One region of the Paenibacillus sp. FSL H8-0122 genome, then DNA from elsewhere that is predicted to be linked to it. Evidence: riboswitches for the same ligand, from Rfam matches in the RefSeq annotation. Region 1 holds a riboswitch; the other holds the start of a gene.

Region 1 (7,504 bases):
CGCTGCCAAGCTTCATCGCCCTTGGCTCTGTGCCGTAGCAGACGAATCCAAGGGATTCGTAGAGCCTTTTGGCCGGAGCGTTATTGGAGGTTACGGTCAGCGTAAGCTGCTCCAGCCCCGGTGCGGCCTTTGCCCGTGCAATCAGCTCCAGCATCAGCGCGTAGCCCACGCCATGTTTGCGGGCAGCCGGATCTACATATACTGCATAGACATTAGCTTTGTGCTGAATCTTGGGCCTGCTCTCCCGGAACAAGGTTGCCATTCCCGTCAGCCTCTGCTCCCCCTCCAAGAAGGCGCCCAGGGTGAAATGCTCATCGGAGGAATCCAGCCTAATCCGGGTAGTCTCGATAGACAGCTTCGCTTCCGATTCATAAGAGCTAAGGAAAGCTTCCGGGTGCAGCTGCAGCGACTGCAAACGAAGCGCCCGGTAGCTTTCGGCGTCCGAGGGGGCCAGTGTTCTGATGTACATTTCCTTCCTCCCTTACAATATGGATGCAATAAATTGACAAAAGGCTAATATTTGGTTATATTTAGGTTTGTAAAATTATATTTTGCGCAATGTAAATTCCTATCACTTGAAAAGAGGGACTTCTTATGATGACTGTAAGTTTAATTCTTGTTGCCTTAGTAGCACTTGAGCATGTGTACATACTTGTACTGGAGATGTTCCTGTGGACCACCCCGAGAGCACAGAAGGCGTTCGGATTGACCCCTGCCTTCGCACAGGAGACGAAATCGCTGGCAGCCAATCAGGGCTTATATAACGGCTTCCTGGCAGCCGGTCTAATCTGGGGGCTGCTGCATCCAAGCGCGGACTTCGGGTACCAGCTGCAATTGTTCTTCCTGATCTGTGTGGCGGTTGCGGCCATCTATGGCGGACTCACTTCCAAGAGATCTATCCTGCTGATGCAAGGCCTCCCTGCCTTCCTGGCACTGGCGGCCACATTGATCGCACATCTGTAAAATTCGCGGAGCGATGCAGGCAGCTTCCGCTCCGCCCTAGCCTCACAGCTTCTGAGCGAACTGGTTCAACTGCTCCGACATTGCCCGGATCTCCTCAATGAAGCTGGACATCTCTTGCGTTGAAGCTGCCTGCTCTTGCCCCACTGAAGCAATCTGACCGATGGATTGGCCGATTCCTTTCATCGCTGCCTGGATCTCCCGCAGGGTGTCCCGTATCCGCTGCGCGGATTGCTCGGTCTCCTGTGAGAACTTGCGGATTTCTCTGGCGACAATGTCGAAGCCCCGGCCCTTCTCTCCGGCATGGGCGGCCTCAATGGCCGCATTAATTCCAAGCAGATGCGTCTGGTCGGCAACCTTCCTCAGAACGGCCAGCACCTCATCGCTTTTTTGGACACTTGCAGCAGTGGTCTCAGACTGGACCAGCAGCTTCTGAGAGAAGCCGGCTAGCTGGTTAGACCCGCCCGCTACCTGCATGATCCGCGCATTAGCCTGATTCAGGGACAGTGCCATCCGATCGGCAATTTCCCGCAGCTCGGTCTGTCTGCGTACCTGAATGCATACCGCCCCACAGACACGTTCATCCTCTCCATGTACCGGAAGGACCGTACCCACAAATTCGTATCCATAATACTCTTTGGGAACGTTGGCCCTTGAGTATTTATCATTTTTTAGTGCGTGATACAGAGGTTCGTCCGCGTGAATAATCTGCCCGGCGCGAATCCCCAGATCGATGGAATCGCCGGGGTAATAGGCAAGGAACTTCACGGTATCACAGACAGCAATCGATATATCATATGGAAAGGCAGCTTTCAGAATCGGTGCCAGATTCACTATATCTTCAAGAGAGCGGACGATGTTTTTCATAGGTGTGAGTCTCCTTTTAGTCAGGTGGCTTCAGGGTACAGCGAAATCAAGAGTTAAGTTCGACATTTTATGACAAACCTCCTTTAATCAAAAATGAATAATTAAAAATTGATTTTCTCCGCCTACTTGCTGGCGTGCCCAGTGTGGGCGGTTTTTCGACCACATCTGGCCCGCGCGCCTTCGGCGTACCTAGTGTGGGCGGTTTTTCAACCAAAAAAAGCCGAAGCCCGTCAGTCTTTTGCTGACAGGCTTCGGCTTTCCTTCGCTCATTGCGGCTTAACTCTATTGTACTCCTGCCGCTATTGCATCCTTCAACCGGTCCAGCTGCAGCAAGTGATGGCGGTAGTGCATCTCGATCAGCAGATACCATTCTGCCGCAGACAAGGGGCCGAACCGGGGATGAGGGACGGTACTGTGCTCAGGTGCCTGCGCAAGCTTCGGCAGGGTCTCCCGCATCCGTTCAACCACCGTGTTCAGGCCCTGGATCAACTGCTCCTTGCTCTCCGGCTGCACCGGCGTATACTGCGGTGACGGCGGAACATGAACACGTACAGGCGGGAAGCTGCCCCCGGCAAAAATTGCTTTACCCTCCGGGGTCATCTCTGCTTCATTCCCCGCCGCTTCCCCGTTCCCGGCCAGACACTGATGAATATTACGCTGAATATACACAACCGCTCCTGACAACGTTATGTCAGTAGCGTTCAAGCATTCTCGCCGCTTCGGCCCGTACAAGCTTACGCAAGGCTTCCGGCTCCAGGACAACCGCCCCCGCTCCCCAGCCAAGCACCCATTGCAGCAGGTCCTCGGGCTGGCGCACGCGGAAGGTCATAAGCCTGCCGTCTGCCCGGTCCTCCACTTCCTCCAGATAAAAGTTCCCGGATTCAGCCGCCTTGCCCGCGATCTCCGGCTGAACCAAAATGCACACGCGTACATGGCGGTCATCCTCCGGCTGGTACTCGTGCAGATCGAAATCCGCAGGCGCTTCGAACCGGTCATCCAGAATGGTAAGCTCACTCATTCTGGATAAGCGGAAATGACGGATCTCCTGCCGCAGTCCGCACCAGGCCACCAGGGTCCATGCGCCTCTGTTCAAGACAAGTCCATACGGCGAGGCGGTTCGGACACTGTGGTGACTTCCGTCAGCTTCCTGTCTGCCCTTTGTATACCCGAAGCCGATCTTCCGCTGCTCCAGAATCGCGCGTCGGATCTGCTCCATGTACTCCTTCTCCTGTCCTTGCAGCTTATCTTTACTGGTATTCAGCAGCAGGATGCTCTGGCGGAGCCGGGCGGCATTCTCCTTGACATCCTCCGGCAGAACCGCTTCAATCTTCCTACCTGCTGCGGAGGCCTGGTTACCATACTGAGTGTCGAACCGCTGCTCCACGAAATCCGTCCCGATCAGCAGGGTCACTGCCTCCTCGGCGGTGAAGCTGACCGGGGGCAGGAAATACCCTTTTACCAGTGAATATCCCTGACCCGTAGCGCCTACCACCGGCACTCCGGCTTCACTAAGCGCCTGGATATCGCGGTAGATGGTTCTTACGCTAGTCTCGAAGACGGACGCCAGATCCTCTGCCCTTACGACCCCTTTGCGCTGCAGCTCCAGTACGATGGCTAACATGCGGTCTGTCTTGTTCATGCGGCGGCTGCACCCTCTTCATCCTGAAATCAGTTTATGTATTGATTATACTGATTTCCTGATCACTTTTCTCCTTACGGCTTCTAATGGAATACAGAACGAACAGCAGGATGAACCAGAGCGGGGTGAACAGCAGCGCCGGACGGGTCTCGGCAGCAAAGAGCATGATCACAAGAATGGCGGCGAACAGCGTCAGGACGGCATAGTTAATTACCGGGGTGAACGGCGCTTTAAATTTGGAAGCGGCATGTAAGTCCGGGCGGTTCCTTTTATACTTGATATGGCAGACCAGCACAACGCCCCAGACCCAGATGAAGCAAATGGCGCTGATCGTAGTCACGATGCCGAAGGCCTGACCCGGAATAAGCTTGCTGAGCAGTGCCCCGGCAGAGATCACCAGCGTGGAGAGGAATAAGGAATTCGCAGGCACATGATTCCGGTTCAGCTTGCCAAGCTGAGGCGAGGCCTGATTCCGTCTGCTCAGATTGTAGAGAATCCGGCTGGTCGAGAACATCCCGCTGTTGCAGGCGGAGGCTGCCGAGGTTAAGACCACGAAATTGATAATCCCCGCAGCAATCGGAATCCCGACCAGACTGAAGGTGCGCACGAACGGACTTTCAGCCGCGCTAAGCTGGGTCCAGGGATTAATGCACAGCAGCACGAACAGCGCGCCGACATAGAAGAAGAGAATCCGCAGCGGAATTTTGTTGATCGCGGACGGGATGTTTTTCTCAGGATTAGCCGTCTCCGCTGCCGATACCCCCACCAGCTCCACGCCGACATAGGCGAATACCACCATCTGGAAGGAGAACAGGAAGCCCTTCACCCCGTTCGGGAACACGCCCCCGTGCTCCCAGAGATTGCGGACCGACACTGAGCCTGCATCTGTCTTGAACTGGGTCACCAGCAGGACAATGCCCAGGCCGATCAGAGCCAGAATCGTAACCACCTTGATCAGAGCAAACCAGAATTCGAGTTCGCCGAAGCTCTTGACCGTGAGCAGATTGAGCCCGAGCAGAATGATCAGGCAGATCACGGCCGGCACCCACTGCGGAATATCGAACCAGTACTGCACATAGACGCCCACCGCAATCACATCGGCCATCGCCGTCATAATCCAGCAGAACCAATAGGTCCAGCCCGTAATGTACGCCGCACGCGGCCCCAAGTAATCCTCAGCAATGTCTGTAAAAGATTGATACCCCGCCTTCGAGAGCAGCAGCTCCCCCAGCGCCCGCATCACAAAAAACACGGCAATCCCCACGATCAGATACGTGAGCATGATGGAGGGTCCGGCCTGCTGGATCGCCTTGCCTGAGCCGAGGAACAACCCCGTTCCAATCGTGCCGCCGATGGCGATAAGCTGGACGTGCCGGTTTGCAAGCTCTCTTTTTAATTCTGTCTGTGCCATACCTGTTTCCCCCTTAGTGTATATGACGCTGTCCTGCCGGGTAACGCAAAAAGGAGACTGGATATCATCCAATCTCCCGGTTCATAAGAGGTTCCAAATAAGCGTCTGCAGCAGCGGCTAATCCGCACGGCAAAACACAAATTCGGTACTCTTCTGTCCTTTTGCCTGAGATTGTGAACCCTTCGGCGCTGCGGTCTCCCGCAGTCTCTCCAGAAGCTGCTCCAGCTATAGTGTGATCCATAGCCTTCATAGCTTGCGAATATTCAATTATTTGAAGCTGACTTCATGTAAATATTTTTCAATTCTATGCACAGTCCAGACTTCTGTCAATATCATTTGTTACTCTCGTGGTCATCGCCGGGTGTCCTGCACTGCTTCATTGCACGTTATTTCACCGTAATTTTGGTTTCCAGGTCTTTATAATAAGTTTTAGCCCACTGACCCTGCTTGTCTTTGAACATCTTCCCGCTGGCATCTTTGGAATACGTAAAAGGCTTAACGCTAATGGACTTCGGAACGGCTGGGAATGCACTATAGTTCTGTTCCTCGGTACCGCTTGTCCGGACTTTCTCAAACGGCTTGCCCCATGGCGAAATCACATTTCCTTTCTCGTCCACAAGGTCATATAACATTCTTTCCGGGTTGTTCACCTTGGACTTGGCCGCTGCCGGAACTTCCCCCTTAAAGGTCACCTGCAGAGACATCGTTAACGCGGTCATCTCGAAGGAATTCACCGTATAATTGAATTTGTTGTTCTTCTTGGAGACGCCCGGCTTCAGGCTTAACAGGGTCCCCAGCTTGTTCACTTGAACTTTGAAAATAAACGGCTCCTTCACCCCGTTGGCGTATGCCTTCAGCGTCAGGTCGAATTTGTCCGGGATTTGCTGCTTCATGGCTCCCTTACTCAAATAGATCAAGGCTGTGTCCGTATCTTTCAAATTGGGAATGATGGAAGTATCAAACAGCAGCTTTTTCCCATTGATTAACACGTCCACAATCCTGGTCTGGTCCATGAAAGAACCGTTCTTGTCCACCGTCCCTCCCTCCTGCCGGATGCCTGCGATAAGTTGATTACTGTCATAGATCAGATCGGTTAGTGTCAGGGTTACCCCCTCCTGGGTCACGGCCTGATTCGGAGCAGCAGCAAGCCCTTTCTGGAAAACAGCCTTCAGAGTGGCGTTGTCGCTGGCCGCGAACGCGCTGTCAGCCTTAGCATCCTTGTTGACATTGGCTGCCGCCGCTACGGGTACAGTGAATCCCCCGCCGACAACTGCCCCTCCGAGTACAGCAGTTACTGCTGTTGCTATCATTGCTTTCTTCATCGTATTTAAGCTGATCGTGTACATAGTTTCTCTCCTTTGCTTATTAAGAATATACAGGTATAACGTTCCCCTGCTGCTATTTTGTGACAGGAGCGCAGAATAACATCCTACCTGCACAAAGTCATTTTTGAATAAACAGGGTCATTTGCAAGAGAGAATTCGGTTCAACCGCTCTACTATAATAAATTCATCCAGAACAAGTAGAGTGAGGTTAGAACTTATGGCAAATCCCGCACCACAAGCTATGAACAACAAGTTAGCGACACAGCCCCAGGGCCGTTTCGGCCGTCTGCTGCACAATATCGTGCGATACCGGGTGCTGCTGCTGATGCTGCTGCCCACATCGATTATTTTTTTCATCAACTGCTATATTCCGATGTTCGGATTATTCATTGCCTTCAAGAACATCAACTACGTGGACGGCATTATGGGCAGTCCCTGGGCCGGGCTCGACAACTTCCGGTTCCTGTTCGCCACCTCTGACGCCCTGCGCGTGACCATCAACACCGTGGGGTACAATGTGGTCTTCATTATCTCAGGGCTCATTCTCTCCGTCTCGCTGGCGATTGCGATCAATGAGGTGCGTAACAAGCTGGCCTCGAAGTTCTTCCAGACCGTCATGATTATGCCGAACTTCCTGTCCATGGTCGTGGTCAGCTTCATCGTCTATGCCTTCCTGCACCCGGAGTACGGCTTCCTGGTCAAGCATATTCTGCCAATGTTCGGCTACTCCTCAGTGAATGCCTATATGCATCCTAACGCATGGCCTTACATTCTGTGGATCACCAAAATGTGGCACTCCATCGGGATCGGCAGCGTCATCTACCTTGCAGCCATCACCGGCATCAGCGAAGAGCTGTACGAAGCTGCGGTGATGGACGGCGCCAGCAAATGGCAGCAGATCACCAAGATTACCCTGCCGCTGCTCACGCCGATCATGGTCATTCTCACGATTCTTAACATGGGCGGCATCTTCCGCTCTGACTTCGGGCTGTTCTACCATGTGACCCTGGACTCCGGTGCGCTGCGCTCAACTACGGACGTTATTGACACCTATGTCTACCGGGGCCTGATCCAGCTCAACGACCTGGGGATGTCCTCAGCGGCGAACTTCTATCAATCGGTCGTCGGCTTCTTCCTGGTCATCGGCGCGAACGCTCTGGCCCGCAAGCTGAACCGCGATACGGCGCTTTTCTAGAAACGGAGGATTCTAATGACTACTGCATCCCGAAGCAACCCTTATACCAAAGGCTCCACTACCGCCCAGATTATTCTGAATGTATTCTTCATCGCCTTCAGCCTGGC
Region 2 (7,504 bases), 470 kb from region 1:
AAGGAGAGACTGGACGGCGAACCCTACCAGCAGGGGAAGCGCCAGCTGAACCTCGAGTCTCCAGTCTACAGCATACAGGTCTACGAGATTAATCTGCTTCAACAATACATAGGTCACGTTGTATAAGAGGAATGAACAGCTGAAGGTGAGCAGAGGGATAAGATATAATGTCCTTTTGTTCTGCAGCAGCCGGTATCCCGCAAGGGTTAAGAGGGTATAGCTGGCCATGATGAGCAGGGCATAATTACTGCCGAAGCGCAGGAATGACACCATGGCAGTAGCCAGATTAAGGGCAGCCGATAGATAGCCGATGCGAAGCATGTCGAACCTCCCGGAATTATGTGGAAATATAAGAGTGAACAGATTTCTACATTTTACAGCGCTAACGCGGGGATTTACAGATCCAATACTGAATGTTCATTATTCCGTAATTGTATGTTATAATGCTTTCTTTTAAAATTGATTATATAGGAATTGGTAAAAATGGAGGGATCGTTTGTGAGAGTCTTTAATCAATCAAGAGCATGGAGTATGCCTGGAGATTTAGAAGCAAGCGAACTTGAAGCCTTCCGGCCGCTGGATGCAACCCAAGTTGATGTCCAGAGCGGAATGTCCGTGGCGGGTTCTTCTGAAGAATCCAGGGAGCATATCTATCATAGAGCTATGATTGCTTCCATCCGCAGTGAAATGAACAAATTAAGCCAGCTGCTCTCCATTCCTTATGTGGTGTTCCTGACGGACAAGGCGGGGACCATTCTGGAGCTGGTCTATTCTTCTTCGGAGACGCAGGCCGAGATGGAGCAGGCGGAGCTGCGTCCGGGGGTCAGCTTAAGCAAGCAGCAGGCGGGAATGAATGCTGTATCGCTGGCGATGGAGATGAACTGCATCGGAGTGGTGCGGGGAACGGAACATACGGATCAGACCTTCCGCGACTGGAACTGTGTATGCGCTCCCTTGCAGGATCATGATACCGTTTACGGATATGTTGATATTTCTTTTAATAGAGGAGAGCCTATTGAATTCGCCATTCCCTTCGTGCAGCAGATTGCTGAGAATATCATGGAGAAGTGGATGGAGAAGAACCCGGAGATGCAGCAGTACCGGCTTGAATCCACATTGCTGGAGTATAAGCTGACCGCGCGGGAGCAGGAGGTAGCGAGGCTGTGGCTGCTGGAGAAGAGTGCGCTGCATATCGGAAGCGATCTGGGAATCAGTGAAGGCACCGTGCGCAATATGCTGAAGAGCATCTATAGTAAAATGCGGGTGAATGACCGCTTCCAATTCGTGAAGCGGCTTACGCCGTAGCCGGGGGAATCTGCATCAGGTACATATATCGAATAGCCGGGCAGTGATACGAATGTATCGCTGACCCGGCTATTTGGTGTACCATCTAAGTCCGGCTTCTCTGGCAGAAGGTTAACCGCAGGAGCAGTTGAGTACCGGCTTACGCGCGGCCTGTGTCTCATCCAGGCGGCTGATTTCAGTCGTATGCGGTGCATTAATGACAATCTCCGGTGTCTCCTCGGCTTCCTTGACGATTCGGATCATGGTCTCAATGAAGCCGTCGAGCGTCTCCTTGCTCTCGGTCTCGGTCGGCTCAATCATCATACATTCCTCTACCGTCAGCGGGAAGTAGACGGTTGGCGGATGATAGCCGAAGTCGAGCAGCCGTTTGGCTACATCGAGGGTACGTACACCGTACTGCTTAAGGTTCTTGCCGGACATCACGAATTCATGCTTGCAGACCCCGGGGAAGGGAATCTCGAAGTAAGGGGCCAGCCGGTGCATCATATAGTTGGCGTTCAGCACAGCGTTCTCGGACACCTCACGCAGGCCGTCGGGACCGTAGGTGCGGATATAGGCATATGCACGGACGAGAATCCCGAAGTTACCGTAAAAGGCTTTGACGCGGCCGATCGATTCCGGCCCGCTGCAGTCCAGCGTGAAGCTGCCGTCTTCGTTCTGTGCCACCGTAGGCTGTGGCAGGAATGGAATCAGCTTCGCCTTCACGCCGACCGGTCCGGCTCCCGGACCTCCGCCGCCGTGCGGCGTGCTCATCGTCTTGTGCAGGTTGAGATGCACCACATCGAAGCCCATATCGCCCGGGCGGGTAATGCCCATAATGGCGTTGGAGTTCGCTCCGTCATAATAGAGCAGGCCGCCCGCTTCATGGACAATTGCCGCGATCTCGACGATCTGCGTCTCGAAGAGTCCGAGGGTACTCGGGTTCGTGAGCATCAGCGCAGCGGTGTCGCTGCCGACCGCCGCCTTCAGCGCTTCGAGATCGACCATTCCCTTGTCGTTGGAGGGAATGGTCACGGTATCCAGTCCCGCTGCTGCGGCGCTCGCCGGGTTGGTCCCGTGCGAGGAATCCGGCACGATGACCTTGGTGCGGACCTCGCCGCGGCTCTCATGGTAGGCGCGGATCATCATCAGGCCGGTCCACTCGCCATGGGCGCCGGCAGCGGGCTGCAGGGATACGGCATCCATGCCGGTCAGGGCGGCGAGATCCTTTTGCAGCGTGTACATCAGTTCAAGCGCCCCCTGGATGCTCTCTTCCGGCTGATACGGATGGATCTTGGAGAGTCCCGGGAAGCGGGCGACATCCTCGTTGATCTTGGGGTTGTATTTCATCGTGCAGGAGCCGAGCGGATAGAAGCCGTTATCGACTCCGAAGTTGCGGCGGGACAGGGCGGTATAGTGGCGGATGACATCCACTTCCGATACCTCCGGCAGTACGACCGGCTCACTGCGCAGCAGTCCTTCGGGAATGAGTGAGCCAAGGGCCTCGCCCTGCGGCACATCACACAGAGGCAGGGAGTAGGCCGAGCGGCCGGGACGGCTTAATTCAAAAATCAGACTTTGTTCCGGTTTCATACACAGCCCTCCAGTGCGCTTGCGAATTCGTCAATTTCGGTCTTGCTTCGTTTCTCCGTTACGGCCACCAGCATATGTCCGGCCAGCTCGGGATAATCCCGGCTTAAGTCATAGCCGCCCAGATAGCCTTCCTTCAGCAGCTTGGAGTTAACTGCACTCACACTGCTGCCCTCCGGGAGCTTCAGGACGAATTCATTGAAGAACGGGGCAGTGAAGACGCGCTCTGCGCCAGTGATTTCAGCCAGCCGCCCAGCGGCATAGTGGCTCTTGCGGATGTTCAGCTCACCCACCTCGCGCATGCCCTCCTTGCCCATCACGGACAGATAGACGGAAGCGCACAGCGCCAAGAGTGCCTGATTGGAGCAGATATTCGAGGTCGCCTTCTCACGGCGGATATGCTGTTCGCGGGCTTGCAGCGTCAGCACGAAGCCGCGCTTGCCATTCCGGTCAACCGTCTGGCCGACGATCCGGCCCGGCATCCGGCGCATCAGCGGCTCAGCCACCGCGAAGAACCCGCAGGTCGGACCGCCGAGCGAAGCGGCAATTCCGAGCGGTTGCGCGTCGCCGACAACGATGTCTGCGCCAAGCCGTCCGGGAGACTCCAATACGCCAAGTGCAATGGGGTTCGCGCTGACCACGAGCAGTCCCTTGACCGCGTGGATCAGCGGCTCGATCTTGCGCAGATCCTCAATACCGCCGAAGAAGTTCGGCGACTGAACCAGCACAGCGGCCGTATCGCTGTCGATGGCTTCGGCCAGCTTAGCGAGATCCGTTAACCCGTCAGCATAATCAATCTCTACAATTTGCAGGCCCCAGGCGTTGGCGGAGGTACGCAGCACCTGACGCGCTTCAGGATGAACTGTGCGGGAGACAATCAGCTTCTTGCGTTTGGTGGCGCCTGCGGCCAGCACAGCCGCTTCGGAGAAGGCGGTTGCGCCGTCATACATACTGGCATTGGCAACCTTCATTCCGGTCAGCTCACAGATATACGACTGGAATTCAAAGATCGCCTGAAGCTCCCCCTGGCTGATCTCCGGCTGGTAAGGAGTGTAAGCAGTATAGAATTCCGAACGGGAAATCACATGGTTGATGACAACCGGAACATGGTGATCATACAATCCGGCGCCCAGGAAGCTGGTGTGCGTGTCGAAGTCGGCATTCTTGTCAGCCAGACCCTTCATATGGCGAAGCAGTGCGTATTCGTCCAGAGCGCCGGACATCGGCATCGTTCCCTGGTAGCGGACGGACTGCGGAATATCGGCGAACAGCTCGTCGATGGACTGGATGCCTACGGTTTCCATCATTTCTGCACGGTCTTGCTCAGTCATAGGCAGATAGCGGTGCTTCATTGCGGCTTCACTCCTTGGCTTCTTTTGTAGAATGGGGCTTTGATGACGGCAGCCTTAAGCTGCTTGCCGCGAATCTCCACATACACCTCTGTGCCGATCTCCGTATAGGCAGCATCCAGCAGGGCAAGTCCGAGATTCCGTTTCAGTGTCGGGGATTGGGTGCCAGTCGTTACTTCACCGATCTTGACTCCGTCCGCGTACACGGGGTAGTGGGAGCGGGGAATGCCGCGGTCGATCATCTCCAGGCCCACAAGACGCCGGGGCAGACCGGCTTCCTTCTGCTTCAGCAGGGCGTCACGGCCGATGAAATCCCCTGCATCCAGCTTCACGAAGAACTGGACACCGGCTTCAAGCGGCGTAATATCCGCCGACAGCTCCTGGCCGTACAGCGGCAGCTTGGCTTCGAAGCGGAGCGTATCGCGTGCGCCGAGTCCGGCGGGAGTCAGGCCATGGGGTGCGCCTGCGGCCAGCAGGCCGTTCCAGAGTGCTGCTGCTGTATCTGCGGGAGCATACAGTTCGAAGCCGTCCTCGCCAGTATATCCGGTACGGGAGAGCAGGACGGTGACGCCGCAGATTTCAGCGTGTTCGATGAAGTGGAACGGCTTAAGCTCTGTTAGAGACACCTGCGTGACCTTGGACAGAATCGTCTCTGCCAGCGGTCCCTGCAAAGCAAGCAGCAGCGTCTCATCCGAGATATTCTTCAGGGTGACACCGCTGAATTCAGCGGTAAGATGCTCCTGCAGCCACTGGAAGTCCTTGTCGATATTGGACGCATTGACGACAAGCATGTAACGCTCCTCACCCAGCCGGTATACGAGCAGATCGTCCACCACTCCGCCGCTTGGATAGAGCATGAGAGTATACTGCGCCGCGCCGTCTTCCAGGCGGCTGACATCATTCGTGGTCATTCTCTGGAGGAAGGCTTCCGCGCCCTCTCCGGTAACCATGAATTCCCCCATGTGGGAGACATCGAACAGTCCGGCCTGATTGCGGACGGCCTCATGCTCCTTCACGATGCCTGTGAACTGCACCGGCAGCTCCCAGCCGCCAAAATCAATACATCTGGACTCCGCATACGCGGCATAGAGATCATAAAAAGGTGTTCTTCTCAAAGACTCCATCTCGTCACTCCCTTGGCTTTGATTACATACGAAAAAGGACAGGCGAAAGCCATTATGCACGCATGCATAAATGGACTTTCGCTCTGTCCTTTGTACCTGAGAGTTACCCTGCAGCTGTTGGTGCAGGTTTCCCCGTTGGTGATCCGTGAAGCCTGCGGCGCAGGTAACCGGATACTCTCCAGAGATGCGTCCGGCAAAGGTCCTTTTGCCTGAGAGATTCACCCATCCCGGGCTTACTCCTTCGGCGCTGTCTTCCTGTGAGACAGTCTCTCCCTATGCCATCATTCGCAAACCATATGTTTTTCTACTGACTCCATTAAACCGGGTAACCCTCCGCCCTGTCAATCAAAAAACGTCAAAAAGTTGACAAATTTAATTTTACTGTCAGTTATATTGACATTAGGCAAGCCGATAACTTAGGCTATAACTAAATTTAGAACTCCAATTACGGAAAAGAGGCGGCTTGGAAATGAGTGAAGTGCTTGACAACCTGCTATACAGCGAAGAGCATGAGTGGGCGCAGCAGGGCGAGGGACGCGTAGTACGTGTAGGGATTACGGATCATGCGCAGCATCTGCTCGGCGATATCGTGTTTGTAGAATTCCCGGAAGTCGGTGCGGCGATCTCCGCAGGCGACAGCGTGGGCAGTATCGAGTCCGTGAAGACGGTATCAGAACTATATTCACCCGTATCCGGTAAGGTGACCAAGATCAACGATGCGCTGGAGGCCAGCCCGGAGCTGATCAATGATCAGCCTTACGGAGACGGTTGGATTTTTGAGCTGGAGCTGGACGCAGAGTTCGCAGAGGCAGTAACCGGCCTGCTGGATGCGGCAGCGTACAAGGAACTGGTTGGGGAATAAGGCTTAGCTTATTTGCGAAAGCGGCTGAATACGGCAGACTTCTCTTTATTACATTAGATGTTACTAATGTGAGAGGTCTGCCTTTTTGCGTCTGTAGCTTATTCCGGAAACTCAAGCAGTCCCGGATAAATGTCTGGAGCCAGATGCCACAGGAAGGGCAGAAGAGCCAGACCTGCGACGGCAAATACAGAGCACAGCAGCAGGAAACGGTATCTTTTTCGCGGACGGGTGGCGGGCTTGAGCACGAAATAATACACTCCGGCTGAATAAAACGGGAAAAGCACGGCGGCAGACATCCCCATACAAACGATAAATGTAGCTTCCCCGGCAGAACTGGGGATCATGGCTTCCGGGTTATAGACCGGATTGACTTGTAAAAAGAGGAGAAGAAACGTCGAATACGCGCTCAGCAGAAGCAGGGGGAAACAGCGGATCCGCCCATTCCCGGACAAGCCGTAGAGCATCCACCAGACCCCGAACCAGGCCAGGGCGAAGATAGCTCCGGCAATAAGGTAATCAGCGCCAATGGCAATTAGCTTATCCAGCGGATAGACGCGGGCCAGGTCTCCCCAGAAGTAGCGGGAGGAGAAGAACTGCATGAAGGCGGCAAAAAATCCGACGATGAGGGTAAGCATCCCCTGGGCAATAATGATCATGATCAGCGAAACTGCCAGCCGCAAAAACCTGAAAAACCCTGCGGCCTCCGGCGCCGCTCTGTTTGTATCCTGCATAGCGGTCTATCTCCTTATATTAGCGAATGGATATATGCTTTTGCCGCCTGCCGGTATCTGAGCAGATTCGCTCGTGGTTCCGTGCTATTCTTCCTCCTGCAGCTGACGCAGCACAATGAGTTCGACCCGGCGATTCTTCTGTCTGCCTTCGGTAGTAGCATTATCATATGCAGGTCTGGTATCCGCGTAACCGGCGTACTGGAAGGTATCAGGGCTAAGGCCCTCGTTATCCAGGAAAAAGCGCAGCACAGATAATGCGCGGGCGCCGGACAGCTCCCAGTTATCCGTATATTCCGAAGCGGCGGTTACCGGAACATTGTCGGTGTGGCCTTCGATGCTGATGGTCGCGCCGATGCCGCGGAACAGGCCGGAGAGCTGGCGCAGTGCAGGGAGTGCAGGCGATTTCAGCTCAGCCTTACCCGCATCGAACAGGAAGCGGTCACTGAGCGTGATCGCAATGCCCTGCGGCTTATCGGCAACAAAAATCTGCTCACCCAGGTTATTCTCCTCCACGTATTGGGTGATAACCCCCATAAGCGCAGTCAGCTTCGCCTCCTGTTCCCG

The links. Region 1 has a riboswitch for glycine ahead of NSS64_RS29765 (amino acid permease). Riboswitches for the same ligand answer to the same signal wherever they lie in the genome.
Region 2: it holds a riboswitch for glycine, as region 1 does, so the genes downstream of both, gcvT (glycine cleavage system aminomethyltransferase GcvT) here and NSS64_RS29765 (amino acid permease) in region 1, are expected to answer to the same signal.

What each region holds. Positions count from the first base shown of each region.
Region 1 is NZ_JBBOTB010000001.1:6,918,015-6,925,518, reverse strand. It holds gene NSS64_RS29790 (GNAT family N-acetyltransferase) at 1-469, opposite strand, end outside; gene NSS64_RS29785 (DUF1304 domain-containing protein) at 595-963, shown strand; gene NSS64_RS29780 (methyl-accepting chemotaxis protein) at 1,006-1,827, opposite strand; gene NSS64_RS29775 (DinB family protein) at 2,110-2,496, opposite strand; gene NSS64_RS29770 (helix-turn-helix transcriptional regulator) at 2,519-3,466, opposite strand; gene NSS64_RS29765 (amino acid permease) at 3,501-4,877, opposite strand; glycine riboswitch at 5,021-5,100, opposite strand; gene NSS64_RS29760 (DUF5643 domain-containing protein) at 5,264-6,223, opposite strand; gene NSS64_RS29755 (ABC transporter permease) at 6,420-7,397, shown strand; gene NSS64_RS29750 (carbohydrate ABC transporter permease) at 7,413-7,504, shown strand, end outside.
Region 2 is NZ_JBBOTB010000001.1:7,392,247-7,399,750, forward strand. It holds gene NSS64_RS31765 (hypothetical protein) at 1-321, opposite strand, end outside; gene NSS64_RS31770 (LuxR C-terminal-related transcriptional regulator) at 532-1,305, shown strand; gene gcvPB (aminomethyl-transferring glycine dehydrogenase subunit GcvPB) at 1,417-2,877, opposite strand; gene gcvPA (aminomethyl-transferring glycine dehydrogenase subunit GcvPA) at 2,874-4,226, opposite strand; gene gcvT (glycine cleavage system aminomethyltransferase GcvT) at 4,223-5,347, opposite strand; glycine riboswitch at 5,429-5,531, opposite strand; glycine riboswitch at 5,535-5,632, opposite strand; gene gcvH (glycine cleavage system protein GcvH) at 5,817-6,209, shown strand; gene NSS64_RS31795 (hypothetical protein) at 6,308-6,940, opposite strand; gene NSS64_RS31800 (flagellar motor protein MotB) at 7,025-7,504, opposite strand, start outside.